DNA from 2 places in the Mesorhizobium sp. M1066 genome. Region 2 is predicted to be linked to the other one. Evidence: predicted binding sites of a transcription regulator. Region 2 holds the regulator's gene; the other holds the start of a gene.
The links. Region 2 encodes LexA, which represses DNA repair genes until DNA is damaged. Its sites were predicted from a motif close to TGTTCNNNNTGTGTTCNG; they were not measured.
Positions count from the first base shown of each region.

Region 1: the regulator LexA is predicted to act here: its motif matches at 3,479-3,496, upstream of dinB (DNA polymerase IV).

Region 1 covers NZ_JAMYMR010000014.1:78,737-85,991, forward strand. Annotated here, with positions in the region: gene NKH52_RS18985 (FGGY-family carbohydrate kinase) at 1-1,015, shown strand, start outside; gene NKH52_RS18990 (cupin domain-containing protein) at 1,155-2,183, shown strand; gene dinB (DNA polymerase IV) at 2,202-3,449, opposite strand; gene NKH52_RS19000 (winged helix-turn-helix transcriptional regulator) at 3,570-3,986, opposite strand; gene NKH52_RS19005 (dihydrofolate reductase family protein) at 4,133-4,732, shown strand; gene NKH52_RS19010 (2OG-Fe(II) oxygenase) at 4,757-5,500, opposite strand; gene NKH52_RS19015 (methylated-DNA--[protein]-cysteine S-methyltransferase) at 5,497-6,051, opposite strand; gene NKH52_RS19020 (hypothetical protein) at 6,329-6,550, opposite strand; gene ada (bifunctional DNA-binding transcriptional regulator/O6-methylguanine-DNA methyltransferase Ada) at 6,563-7,255, opposite strand, start outside.
Region 2 covers NZ_JAMYMR010000003.1:304,859-312,113, reverse strand. Annotated here, with positions in the region: gene NKH52_RS07260 (ComEC/Rec2 family competence protein) at 1-1,556, shown strand, start outside; gene lexA (transcriptional repressor LexA) at 1,550-2,290, opposite strand; gene kynU (kynureninase) at 2,702-3,949, opposite strand; gene kynA (tryptophan 2,3-dioxygenase) at 4,029-4,865, opposite strand; gene NKH52_RS07240 (AMP-binding protein) at 4,862-6,487, opposite strand; gene NKH52_RS07235 (hormone-sensitive lipase) at 6,797-7,255, shown strand, end outside.

The DNA of each region.
Region 1 (7,255 bases), on a different contig from region 2:
GGACGAGGCCTATTTCCGCACCATCGGACTAGGGAGCCTGGCCGACGAGGGGTTCGCGCGCATCGGCACGCAGATCGTGCCGGCGGGTGCCGCACTTGGCGGCGGGCTGACCGCGCAGGCGGCTGCGGACCTTGGTCTCGTCGCCGGCACCGCGGTGGCGGCGGGGCTGATCGACGCGCATGCCGGCGGTGTCGGCACGGTCGGCGCGCGCGGCGCGTTCGGCAGCGTTCTGTCGCGCATGGCCTATGTCTTCGGCACCTCAGCCTGCACCATGTCGTCGACCGCCGAGCCGGCCTTCGTCGACGGCGTCTGGGGTCCGTATTTCTCGGCCATGGTGCCGGGCCTGTGGCTGAACGAGGGCGGCCAGTCGGCAGCCGGTGCTGCTATCGACCATCTGGTGCGCATGCATCCCGCGGCGGGCGAGGCGGCGGCCAAGGCGCAAGCCGAGGGGCTCAGCCTCAGCGCCTGGCTGTCGTTGCAGGCGCAAGGCCGCAACGGGGCCGCAGCGACGCCGGCGCTGGTCGGCGGTATCCATGTGGTGCCGGAGTTTCTCGGCAACCGCGCGCCTTTCGCCGACCCGGACGCGCGAGCGCTGATCGCCGGGCTCGATCTAGACACCAGCCTCGACAGCCTGGTCGGGCTCTATGTCGCCGGAGTCTGCGGGCTGGGCTACGGCGCGCGCCAGATCGTGCGGGCCGAGCATGACAAGGGCATTCCCGTCGACACCATCGTCGTCAGCGGCGGCGCCGGCCAAAGCCCGCTGGTGCGCCAGCTGCTTGCCGACACGACCGGCATGGTGGTGGTGGCGTCGACCTCGCCGGAGCCGGTGCTGCTGGGCTCGGCGATGCTCGGCGCCGTCGCCGCCGGAACCTACAAGGATGTCGCGGCGGCCATGGCCGGCATGTCGGAGCTCGGCGAGGTCTATCATCCCGACGCTACGCTGGCCGGCTGGCATGCCAAGCGCTTCACGGCGTTCGAGTTGCTGCAGCAGGCCGGCAAGGCCATCCGAGGCTGAAGCGAGCGGCTCGTGTCGGGCTCTGTCAGGAGCGTGGCGAACACCGCTTGGCGATGATGCCGGAAGCTGGCAGCTTTGTTCTGTCGTGGACCCTCCTGCGGCTTGCGAAGAGGGCAGGGCGACAGGAGCAGGAGGCCCGATGGCAGACGACAAATCGCCAGTGCCATTCGCATCGGACAGTGTGCCGTGGACGGAATGGTCCGATGTGCCGCGCTTCGGCATGCGCTACCGGCATTTGTCGCTGGCCGCGCTTGGCGAAACCTATCATGTCGGCGTGGCGATCGAGGAGTTGCCGGCGGGCAAGCAGACCTCGCCAGCGCACTACCACATTTTCGAGGAGGAGCATGTCTTCATCCTCGAGGGGACGCTCACCGCGCAGGTCGGCGACGCCTCCTATGCCATGAAGGCCGGCGACTACATCTGCTTTCCGGCCGGGGCGGCGGCAGGGCATTGCCTCATCAACACCAGCGACGCACCCTGCCGCTACGTCATCGTCGGCGAGCGCAACCCGAACGACGTTGTCGTCTACACCGCCTCCAACAAGGTGCTGGTGCGCGCGCTGGGCAGCCGTGCGATCTTCGACCTCGCGGCAACTCGAACCTACTGGGACGGTGAGAGCACCGGCCTTGCCGCCGGCGATCCGTTGCCGTCGGATGTGACGGCCGGTGTCACCAAGGCCCCGGCCGCGCCGATCCCGCCTGTTGCCAGCGATGCTGTCGAATGGAAGCTGGAAGGTGAGGGGCCGCGGTTCGGCGGCCGGTCCAGGCATCTGACCTATGCCGCTCTGGGACGGTCCGATTATCACGTCGGCATGCTGATCGAGGCGCCGGCGCCCGGCATGCGTCTGGCGCCCAGGCACTACCACATGCTGGAAGAGGAGCATGCGCTGATCCTGGAAGGGCAGGTGACGCTGCTGCTTGGCGAGGAGCGCCACGAGATGAAAGCGGGCGACTATGTCTGCTTTCCCGCTGGCCTGGCGGTCGGACATTCCTTCCTCAACAGCGGCACGGGACCGTGCCGCTATCTGATGATCGGCGAGAAAAACCCCAACGAGGTCTGCGTCTATCCCGATTCCAACAAGATGGCGGTCGACGCCTTGCGCCGGCGCGACGGCATTTTCGACATGGCAGCGGTGAGGCGGTACTGGGATGGCGAGGAGACGAAATAGCGCCCGGCGGTCCCAGGTTCACAATTCCTTCTCCGCCAATTCCCTGAAGTCGTCGGGCACCGAGCGCGCCGCTTCCAGTGCCACCGTGCCGTAGCCGACCGCCTGTTTGCCGAAGCGTTCGCGGATCTTGTCGATGGCGCGGTCGGCGTCGAAGCGTGCCAGGCCTTTCCTGGTGCCGGGCCGGCGTTTCTCGTCGGCGAGGCCGAGCGGCAGTTCGAGCTGTAGCTCGAAGCTTTCCTCAAGATGCGAGACCGAGATCGCCAGCAGCGAGATCGTTTTGTCATGCGGGTGGTCGGCGAGCACGCCGCGCACCAGGTCGCCGGCGATCTCGGCCAGCATCGTCGTCGCCGAGATCGGCTGGTCGAGCGTGATCGAGCGCGTAACGGCGCTCAGATCAGCAAAGCGCACGCGCACCGTCACCGTGCGGCCGGGCCGTGCCTTGGAGCGCAGCCGGCTGGCGATGCGGTCGGCCAGATGCAGCAGAGTGGGCACGATGACCCGTGCTACGGCAGGCTTCTCTCCGAGCGCCGATTGCGCGCCGGCCGAATGCGCCCGGCGCTTCGTCTCCAGTTTTCGCGGGTCACGGTTCCAGGACAATGCGGCCAGCTTTTCGCCGGCGGCCGGACCGAGCAGCCGCGTCAGCGCGCCGCGATGTGTCCTCGCCAGCTCTCCGATGGTCTCGATGCCGATTTCCGCCAGCCGCGCTTTGGTCGCCGGGCCGACGCCCCACATCAGCCTCACCGGCAGATCGTGCAGGAAGGCGAGTTCGCTACCGGGGTCGACCACCACCAGCCCGTCGGGCTTGGCGACCTGCGAGGCGATCTTGGCCAGGTGCTTGGTGCGCGCCACGCCGATCGAGATCGGCAGGCCGAGTTCGGCGCGCACCCGGCTGCGGATCGTCGTGGCGATCTCCTGTGGGGAGCCGAACAGATGCGTGCAGCCGGCGACATCGGCAAAGGCCTCGTCGATGGAGATGCGCTCGACCACCGGGGTAAAATCGTCGAGCACCTTGATCGCCGCGTCGCCCAGCCGCTGGTAATGGCTGAAATTACCGCCGACGAAGATCAGATGCGGGCAGAGTTCGCGCGCCTTGCGCCCGGGCATGCCGCCGCGCACGCCAAAGGCGCGGGCCTCGTAGGAAGCGGCGAGCACGACGCCGCCGCCCACCGCGATCGGCTTGCCGCGCAGCGACGGATCGAGCAACTGCTCGACCGAGGCGTAGAAAGCGTCGAGATCGGCATGCAGGATGGTGGCTGTCGTTTCCATCGACCGCACATCCGCAGTTGCTGATAGATTGGAACAAATAAAGAACAAAGATGGATCATTGTCAAGGGAAGGGCGAATTGTGCGGCAACAGCCATGCCGGTTCGGCCTGAACGCAACCGCCTAGACAATATGCTCCGCTCGCAGCGCCGCTTTCATCTTTTCCAGCGCCGCTTCGCCGCCTGCCACCAGTTCGTCGGCAATCCTGGCCAGCTTGTCGTCGGCCTTGCGGTGCTTGCTGCCCCAGGCGCCGAGCGTCGCCAGCACCGGCAAGAGGTCGATGCCTGCCTCGGTCAGCCGGTAGACCGTTCTCAAGCCATGCGTCGGGTCGTCGCTTCGGGTGAGGATGCCTTCCTCCTGAAGCGTTTGCAGCCGCTCGGCCAACGTGCGCGAGGAGATGCCTTCGTCGGATTGCAGGAATTCGCGAAAGTGCTTTTTCCCGGCGAAGACCATGTCGCGGATGATGAGCAGCGTCCAGCGGTCGCCGATCAGTTCGAGCGACAGGTTGATCGGGCAGCCGGATTTTTCGCGCGTCGACATCTATGGTTCCATTTTTAAATCACTTTACTATTGATACTGTTCTCGCCCTATGTCAATGGTTCCAAATGTAAACCATTTAACGCTGACCATGCTGCCCCGCAATTTCGCCTGCACGCTTTGAGCCGGACAAGACGAGGAGAACGACGATGAGAAAACTGATCCTTCAGATGCAGATGTCGGTCGACGGCTTTGTCGGCGCCAATGAGGACCATGCCTGGCAGCTCTGGGAATGGGGTGACGAGGGCGCCTGGGACGGTGCGCTGAAGCAGGACTTCAACGCCGTCTTCGCCGGCATCGACACCATCCTGCTCAGCCGCAAGATGGCGCAGGAGGGCTATCTTGCCCATTGGGGTAATGCGGCGAAGAAATTTCCGCGCGATCCCTTCTATGCGTTCGCACAACGCGTCGTCGACGCCCGCAAGGTGGTGCTGAGCGACAAGCTCAAGCAATCGGCCTGGGAGCCGGCTTGGGAGCGCACGAGGGTGGCCAGCGGCGACCTGCCGCGCGAAGTCAATGCGCTGAAGGCGGGCGAGGGCGGCGACATGGCGGTGTTCGGCGGCGCCGGTTTCGCGTCGGCGCTGATTGCGGCCGGGCTGGTCGACGAGTTCCAGCTTTTCATCAACCCGGCGGTGCTGGGTGCGGGCCGCCGGATTTTTGATCAGGGCGGTTTTAGGAACCTGCGGCTGCTCGGCTCGAAGGCCTATGCCTGTGGCATGGTGGTCAGCCGCTATGCGCCGGCGGGGTGAGGGGGACCTCCATCTTCTCCCTGCTCACTTCGCATCGTGAAAAATGATCCCGACCGTGTGGCGCATGCCTGAGCGCAGACGACTGACGCCATGGCGCAGGTTGACCCGGTAGTTGCCTTTGGTGCCCTGCACCGGCCGGTTGTGGACGGCGAAGACAACGGCGTCGCCCTGGCGCAGCGGCACCACTTCGACCCGGCTCTGCATGCGCGGGCGCTGCTCGGTCAGCGCGAACTCGCCGCCGCTGAAATCCCGGCCCGGTTCGGAGAGCAGGATCGCCACCTGCAGCGGAAAGGCGAGGTCGCCATAGAGATCCTGGTGCAGGCAATTGAAGTCGCCGGGCACATATTGCAGCAGCAGCGGCGTCGACCGTGTCTGGCCGGCGGCATGGCACTGATCGAGAAACGCGGCATGCGTCGCGGGATAACGCATGGCCTGCCCCATGCGCTCGTTCCACCGATTGGCGACCTCGGCCAGCCTGGGATAGAGCGCGCTGCGCAGACCGCCCAATAGGTCGGGCAAGGGATAGCGGAAGTAGCGGTACTCGCCCTTGCCGAAGCCGTGCCTGGCCATTTGGATGTGGCTGCGGAAATGCTCTTCGTTGGGATAGAGGCCGGCGATCTGCCAGCATTCTTCGGGCGAGAGCAATTTCTCGATCACCGCGCAGCCGAAGCCGTCGAGTTCGGCAGCAAGGGCGGGCCAGTCGTAATCGGCGATGCGCGTCCCGGCGGCTTCGATCACCGATCTGGCAATTTTGGCATGGGCATTCATATCGTAGCCTCCTTGTCGAGCAGGGCGCGTTTGCGTTCGACACCCCAGCGGTAACCGGCCAGTGAGCCGTCGGCGCGGACGACACGGTGGCAGGGAATGCCCAGCGCGATTGCGTTGGCCGCACAGGCCGTCGCCACAGCGCGGGCGCCGTTCGGCTGGCCGAGACGCCGGGCGAGCGCGGTGTAGGTGATGGTGGCGCCGCACGGGATGCTGCGCAGCACATCCCAAACCTGTTGCTGGAATGGCGTGCCGTGGCGGATGTCGAGCGGGAGGTCGAGGCCGACGCTGGGCGTCTCGATGAAGCGCGCGATTGCCGCGAGATCGTCGCGCAAGGTGGCCTCGTCTTCGACCAGTACCTTGCCCGGGAAGCGATGGCCAAGGTCCTGCTCCAGCGCCTCTGCATCCGAGCCGATCAGGATGGCGCAGACGCCGATATCGCTGCGGGCCGCCAGGATGTTGCCGATCGAGGATTGCCCGATGGCGTAGACGATGGTGTCGAGGGTGGCATGGATGGTTGCCGGTGCGGCCATTTGAGTTTGCATGAGGTTCATTGCCTTTACTCCTTTGTCTGAACCCTACAGAGACGGCTTCTCGCACTCACTCCGGTGCTTGCTTTCAAATTCGAATCTCCAAGGTAGGTGCTCTACGGCGCCCCTCTCTGTCCTGCCGGACATCTCCCCCTCAAGTGGGGAGATTGGCAGCTTCAGCGCCTCGCTCATTCTTGCAACATTGGAGGCTGGCGAATGCCGCAATGACAGCCGATCTCCCCACTTGAGGGGGAGATGTCCGGCAGGACAGAGGGGGGCGCCGTAGAGCGCGGATGGGTGCTCATTCGACACGTGTGACAAACATCTCGCCAAGCACGAACACCTCTCCGGTCAACAGCCGCAGCTCGATCTCGCCGGTCGCGGTGCGGCTCCACTCGGCTTTGCCGCCATCGACAAGCTCGCCGATGGCGGCCATCACCCGTGATTTCGCGTCTTGGATGCGGCGGCTGGCGGCAGCTTGGGTCTGGCTGTTCGCATCGGGAGAGCTTGCCATCGCGCGCATCGCGAGTCCTCGTCAGGCCCGCGAAGACCGGTATGTGGGTGTCCTCACCACGCGCGATCCGACGGCCGCCTCACGGTCGAGCAGCGCGCGCTTGCGCTCCGCGCCCCAGGCGTAGCCGGACAGGGCGCCGTCTTTGTGGATCACACGATGGCAAGGAATGGCGACAGCGAGATTGTTGGCGGCGCAGGCGGCGGCGATGGCGCGGGCCGCCTTTGGCGTGCCGATGCGCTCTGCAATCTCGGCATAGGAGACAGTCTGGCCGACCGGGATGTCCTGCAAGGCCTGCCAGACGCGCTGCTGGAAGGCGGTGCCGCGCACGTCGAGCGGCAAATCGAGACCGAGCGCCGGAACCTCGACGAAACCGACGACGCGGGCGACCAGCGCCTCGTAGTCGCGGTCGCCGCCGATCAGCCGCGCCCTGGGGAAACGGTCCTGCAGGTCACGCACCAGCGCGTCAGGATCGTCGCCGAGCAGGATCGAGGCGACGCCCTTTTGGCTCGAGGCGACCAGGATGGCGCCGAGCGAGGTCTCGCCGACGGCAAAGCGGATCTCTTCATCGGCGCCGCCGGCGCGATAGCGCGTCGGGGTCATGCCGAGCATGCCAGTGGATTTCTCATAAAAACGTCCGCTCGAATTGAAACCGGCATCGTAGATCGCCGTCGTCACGCTGGCGCCGTCTTCCAGGCCCTGACGAACCCTGGCGGC
Region 2 (7,255 bases):
CGAGCGTCGGCGGCGCCGAAGGCGAGATCGCCGCGGCGCTGATCGTCGGCGTGCGCGCCGGCATTCCCGATGACATCAATGAGGCGATGCGACGTACCGGCATCTATCACATCATCTCCATTTCGGGACTGCACATGGCTCTGGTCGCCGGCACCATCATGGGTTTGCTGCGCGGCGCCTTCGCCTTGTTTCCCGACTTTTCCGCGCGTCGCCCGGTCAAGAAGTATGCCGCCGCCGCCGCACTGTTCTCGATCGCGGCCTATCTCATCATCTCGGGAGTCGTCGTTGCCGCCGAGCGCAGCTTCATCATGCTGGCGGTGATGCTGATTGCCGTGCTGTTCGATCGAGCAGCACTCACCATGCGCAATCTGGCGATCTCGGCGATCGCCGTCATCGTGGTGTCGCCGCATGAGGTGGTCGGCCCGAGTTTTCAGATGTCGTTCGCCGCGACCGCGGCTCTGGTCGGCGCCTATGCCGGCTGGGCCGATCACCGCGCGGGAAAAGCAAGACCGCCGCCGCCAAAGCGATCCATGCCAGGTTTCCTGACGCGAAAATTCCTGCTGGCGGCAACCGGCCTTGCCATGACCTCGATCATCGCCGGAAGCGCGACGACGCTGTTTGCCATCTGGCATTTTCAGCGTGTCTCGCCGCTTAGCCTGTTTGCCAATCTCGCGGTTATGCCGATCGTCACCGTCGTCATGTTCCTGGCCGTCGCCAGCGCGCTGCTGATGCCTTTCGGATTGGATTGGCCGGCTCTCTACCTGATGGGTAAGGGCCTGACGATGATGATCGCCATATCCGGCTGGATCTCCGAGCGTTCGCCTGTCGATGGGGTCGGGCTGATTTCGCAACAGTCGGTCCTGCTGGTGGCGATTGCTTTGGTCATCGCGACGATGGCGACAACTTGGCTGCGGCTCGCTGCTCTGCCCTTCGCGCTTGCCGGCCTGCTGACGGTCTCGGATACGCGCACGCCGGATGTGCTGATCTCGGAAGACGCCCGGCTGGTGGCGTTGCCGATCGGTGGCGGCGAGCTTGCCGTCAGCCGGGAACGGCCGAACGAATTCACCGTCGATAACTGGAAACGCGCCCTGACATCAGAAACCATCGTCGTGCCAGAGGTGTTCGACAACAGCGATGGGCAATTCGATGTCGCGGATGCCGTTGATCTGCCGCTGGGATCGCCGTTCTATTGCTCCTCAGGCGTTTGCGTGGCCAGGCACATGTCCGGTGCGATCATTGCCTATGTCGAGGACCGCAAGGACGCCTGGAAAGCCTGCGGCTTCGCCGAGTTGATCGTCATCAATGACGCCACCGCGTATGACGCCTGTCACAATCCGCTGGTTCTCGTCATCACCAAGCGGCAACTGGCTCGCAAAGGCAGTGCCGCGGTCTTCTTCGATCGCCAATCGGCGACCACGCCAGCGACGATCAGCTTCGCGGTGGACAGCCCATATCGGCCCTGGCACACGCAACGCAAATACTCTCGTGAGGCGAGGGGGCTGGCACCCTTCAAGAAACCGGAGAAGCCAGCGGCCAACCCGCAGCCGGCTCAGTAGCGGCGGATCAGGCCGACGAGCTTGCCTTGCACCTTGACCCTGTCCGGGCCGAAAATACGGGTTTCATAGGCCGGATTGGCGGCTTCGAGAGCAATCGAAGCGCCCTTGCGGCGGAACCGCTTCAGCGTCGCTTCCTCTTCATCGACCAGCGCCACGATGATCTCGCCGGGGCTCGCCGTGTCGGCATTGCGGATGATGACGGTGTCGCCGTCGAAGATACCGGCCTCGATCATCGAGTCGCCCTTGACCTCCAGCGCATAGTGGGCGCCGCCCATGATCATGTCCGGCGGCACCGAGATCGAATGCGTCTGATGCTGGATGGCATCGATCGGCACACCGGCGGCGATACGGCCCATGACCGGGATCGACACGGCGGAGACCGCATCGTCATCATTGCCGGGCGAGGGCATCCGCGAAGGCGCCGGCTTGATCTGCCGGCCAAGGGCACCACCCTGACCGAGACTGCCCTGGATGACGCTTGGCGAAAACTTCTTTGCCGCGTTGAGGCCGGGCGCGATCGAGTCCGGCAATCGCAGCACTTCCAGCGCGCGTGCCCGGTTGGGCAACCGGCGAATAAAGCCGCGCTCCTCAAGTGCGGTGATCAGCCGATGAATCCCGGATTTGGAGGCAAGGTCAAGCGCCTCCTTCATCTCGTCGAAGGATGGCGGAATGCCGCTCTCCTTCAGGCGTTCATGGATGAACATCAGCAGTTCATGTTGCTTGCGCGTCAGCATGGCGGCCCCCAGGTTACCTGAAACCAGAATCGAAAAACAAACCCAGAACAAACCCTATCTGTTCCAGTTGTGTTCTGCAACCGTTTAAAGTTTAATGAATTTGTTAAGGCTGCTGAAATTATTTGGCGCTTGCCAGCGGGTCGCGATCAACAAGCGCCAGGCACGGCGATGCGCCTGCTCACATTGAAATTATTATGGTTAATGACCTGTGGCTCATCCTCGACCCAAGGATTGGCATTATCAATCTATCGACCTCCACAAAGGACGATATAAATCTTCGGGACGTTCGTTTGCCGTGAACGAAACGGAGCCAAAACGCCAACGTCTGTTGGCATTTGTGGCTGGAAATTCAGCCCTCCGTCATCTGCCAGGCAGTGAGGGCGGCGGCGGCGGATCGCGGGGATCGTTGCGTCAGGTAACGGCTTCTTTGACCGCGAAACGCTGGTCCTTCCATGCGCCCGTGCGCAGAATATCCTCCAGCACCTCAACCGCCAGCCACACATCCTTGTAGCCGACATACAGCGGCGTGAAGCCGAAACGGATGGTCGATGGCGCACGGAAGTCACCGATCACCCCGCGCTCGATCAGCGCCCGCATGATTTGATAGCCATGGTCGTGAAGGAACGACACCTGGCTGCCACGCCTGGTCGCGTCGCGGGTGGTCTCCAGCGTGAGACCGTAGGCGCCGCACTTGGCTTCGACGAGCTGGATGAACAGTTCTGTCAGTGCGACGCTCTTCTTCCGCAATGCCGCCATGTCGACGTCGCTCCAGATGGCAAGCGCGCCTTTGAGCGCCCGCATCGACAGGACAGGCTGGGTGCCGCACAGAAAGCGGCGGATGCCGGTGCCGGCAACATAACCCCGTTCGAAGGCAAAGGGCCGCGCATGGCCCCACCAGCCGCTGAGCGGCTGGCTGATATCGCCGTGGTGGCGCTGCGCGGCATAGATGAAGGCCGGTGCGCCCGGACCGCCGTTGAGGTACTTGTAGGTGCAGCCGATGGCGAAATCGGCATTTGCGTGATCGAGCTCGACGGGCAGGGCGCCGGCGGTGTGGCAAAGATCCCAGACGATCAGCGCTCCGGCCGCATGAGCTTTGCGCGTCAGCGCCGCCATGTCGCGCAGTTCACCCGATTTGTAATTGACGTGATTGACCAGCACCACCGCGACGTTTTCGTCGATCAGCTCTTCGATGGTCGGCGCGTCGACACCCGCGAGGCGCAGCAGGACGCCATCCCGGGTCGAGGCCACGCCTTCGGCGATGTACAGGTCGGTGGGAAAACTGTCACCTTCGGCGACGATGGCCGACCGGCCGGGCCGCATCTCCAGCGCCGCGTGCAGCACCTTGTAGATGTTGGTCGATGTCGTGTCGCAGACAACGGTCTGGCCGGCCGCGGCTCCTATCAGGCGTCCGAGCTGGTCGCCGAGTTCGATTGGCATCTCGAACCATCCGGCCGTGTTCCAAGCTCGGATGAGATCCTGGGCCCATTCTTGGGTCGCCGCCTGCTGCAGCTCGCTGAAAACGGCATGAGACGCTGCCCCCAGTGAATTGCCGTCGAGATAGATCATCCCCTCCGGCAGAATGAAACGGTCGCGCATGGCCCGCAGCGGATCCGTGGCATCCATCGCTTCGACTGCGGCGAGATCAGGAATTCCACTCATGGTCGGTCAGTCCCCGGTTGTTCGCGAAGGGTTTTCCGCCACAGCGCGTCCCCTCGGTGTGCCTGTTTTCATTTCGACGTCAGAGCCGGGTGCGGACCGTCCACAGCTCCGGGAACAGCACGACCTCGAGCATTTTCTTCAGATACGAAGCACCCGACGTGCCGCCGGTGCCGCGTTTCAGGCCGATGATGCGCTCCACCGTGGTGACGTGATTGAAGCGCCAGCGCCGGAAATAGTCCTCGAAGTCGACCAGCTTCTCGGCCAGTTCGTAGAACATCCAGTAGCGCTGCGGATCGCGGTAGATGGTCTGCCAGGCGACCAGCACCTCTTCATTCTCGGTTCGCGTCTCACGCCAGTCCGTGCGCCTGGCATCGGCACCGATGTCGAATCCGTTGCGCGCCAAAAGCAGCAGTGCCTCGTCATAGAGCGACGGCTCGGCCAGGATCGCTTCCAGCTTCCCGCTCAGGTCGGGCCGATGCTTGTGCGGCCCGAGCATTGCCAGGTTTCGGTTGCCGGCCATGAACTCGATGGCGCGATACTGCCAGGACTGGAAACCCGAGGACTGGCCGAGCGCGTCGCGGAACTCGGTGTATTCGCTGGGCGTCATCGTCCGCAGCACGTCCCAGGCATTGTTCAGCTGCTCGAAGATGCGCGCAACGCGCGACAGCATCTTGAAGCTCGGCTCGAGCCGGTCTGCGCGGATGGAACGGATCGCGGCGCCAATCTCGTGCAGAGCAAGCTTCATCCAGAGCTCGGAGGTCTGATGCTGGATGATGAACAGCATCTCGTCATGCGCCGATGACAGCGGCGTCTGGGCCTCCAGCACTTTCTCCAGGTGCAGGTAGTCGCTGTAGGACATGCGCTCCTTGAACGACATCTGGGCGCCTTCGGACGCCGGATCGTACGGTTGGCTCAATTGATTTTCTCCGTGCGCAGCCGGAAGCGCTGGATCTTTCCGGTCTGGGTCTTGGGCAGAGCGGCGATGAATTTTACCGATCGCGGATATTTATAGGGCGCGATCGTTGCCTTGACATGGTCCTGCAGGCGCTTGGTGGTGAGGGCGTCGGGCGCGACGCCCTGCACCAGCACGACATGCGCCTCGACGATCTGGCCGCGTTCGGCGTCCTCTGCACCGATCACCGCGCATTCGGCGACGTCCGGATGCGCCAGCAGCGCCGCCTCGACCTCGGGACCGGCGATGTTGTAGCCGGCGCTGACGATCATGTCGTCGGAGCGTGCGGCGAAATGGAAGAAGCCGTCCTCGTCCTGCGTGAAGGTGTCGCCGGTGAGGTTCCAGCCGTCGCGCACATATTCCTTCTGCCTGTCATCGGCCATGTAGCGGCAGCCGGTCGGGCCGCGCACCGCCAGCCTGCCGGTCGTGCCGCGCGGCACCTCGCGCATCTCGTCATCGACGATGCGCGCCTCATAGCCGCCCACCGGCTTGCCGGTCGACGCAGGCCTCATGTCATCGAAGCGGTTGGAGATGAAGATGTGCAGCATTTCGGTGGCGCCGATGCCGTCGAGGATCGGCTTGCCGGTCTTTTGCGTCCACTCTTCGAAAACCGGAGCGGGCAAGGTCTCACCGGCCGAAACTGCAACGCGCAGCGATGACAAATCGGCACCTTCATCCATGGCCTTCAGCATGGCGCGGTAGGCAGTCGGCGCGGTGAAGGAGATCGTCGCTTTGTAGGTTTCGATGATGTGGATCATGTTGGGCGGCGTCGCCTGTTCGAGCAGCGTCGCGGCAGCGCCGAAGCGCAGCGGGAAGATGGCGAGCCCGCCAAGGCCGAAGGTGAAGGCCAGCGGCGGCGAGCCGACGAAGATGTCGTCCGGCGTCACCTCCAGGATTTCGCGGGCGTAGGCGTCGGCGATGATCAGCAGGTCGCGGTGGAAATGCATCGTCGCCTTCGGCACGCCTGTCGTGCCCGAGGTGAAGCCGAGCAGGGCGACATCGTCGCGGCCGGTGTTGACCGCACTGAACGTCACCGGCTTGTCGAGCGCGGCGCGATCGAGTTCAGCATCATGGTTGGCGGTGCCGTCGAAACCGATGACCTGCCTGAGGAATGCGCTGTCCTTGGCGCACACGGTCATCTCGTCCATCAGCCTGGTGTCGCAGAGCGCGACGGTGATTTCCGCCTTGTCGACAATCTTGGCGAGTTCGCCGGCGCGCAGCATCGGCATGGTGTTGACGACCACGGCACCGACCTTGGTGGCAGCCAGCCAGCAGGCGACCATGGCGGGGTTGTTGGCCGAGCGGATCAGCACCCGGTTGCCCGGCTTGACGCCATAATTCTCGACCAGCGCGTGGGCCAGCCTGTTCGTCCAGTCGGACAGTTCCTTGTAGGTGCGGCGGCGGCCATTGCCGATGAGGGCGGTGTGGTCGCCGAGACCTTTTTCGACCAGCCTGTCGGTCAGTTCGACACCGGCGTTGAGGCGTTCGGGATAGTCGAAGCCGTCGAGCAGGATTTCAGGCCATTGCTCCGGCGGCGGCAGGTGATCGCGCGTGAACGTGTCGATATGCGCTGAAGGCCCAAGCATGTCGCCGCTCTCCCGTCTGCTGCCTGGCCAGTGCGCGATGCGCCTTGGCCGGATGTAGTGGATCCTAAGGTCCTGCTCTGAGGAAGCTTCGTAATACCATCGCACCTGCTGGGATGCGCCCAGAAAGGGTGAACATCTGCAGGTTCGGGCAGCACAGCAGACCTCCCATTGTCGGCTGTTCGTTGGGGCAGGATCGCACCAGTCGAAATTTGTTTCAAGCCTAAAATGTTTTTTGCTCAGGGCATTGACGCATGGCATGGCGGTGGCCATTGCTAGCAAGTAGCGATGCCGTCTTGGGGAAGGGCGCAGATGTTCGAACGTCACATCGTCAATTGGGATGATGCCTATGCAAACGGCGCCAACATCGCGGGCAGTGATCGCTGGCCGTCTGCGTGGGCGGAGCCAGCGCAAGCATTCCGCGATGCGCTGTCGGCGCAGGGCCGGGCGCGGCTCGACATCGCCTATGGCGACGGACCGCGCAATCGGCTCGATCTTTTCCTTCCCAGGGCCGCGCCCAAAGGGCTGGTAGTGATTATCCATGGCGGTTACTGGCTGGAGACCGACAAGAGCTTGTGGTCGCACCTCGCCAATGGCGCGGTCGGCAGTGGCTTCGCCGTGGCGATGCCCTCTTACACGCTGTGCCCGGACATACGCATCGCCGGCATCGTCAGGGAGATTGGGGCGGCGATCGGCGAGGCAGCGGCAATGGTCGACGGACCGCTGATGCTGACCGGGCATTCGGCCGGCGGCCATCTCGCCACCCGGATG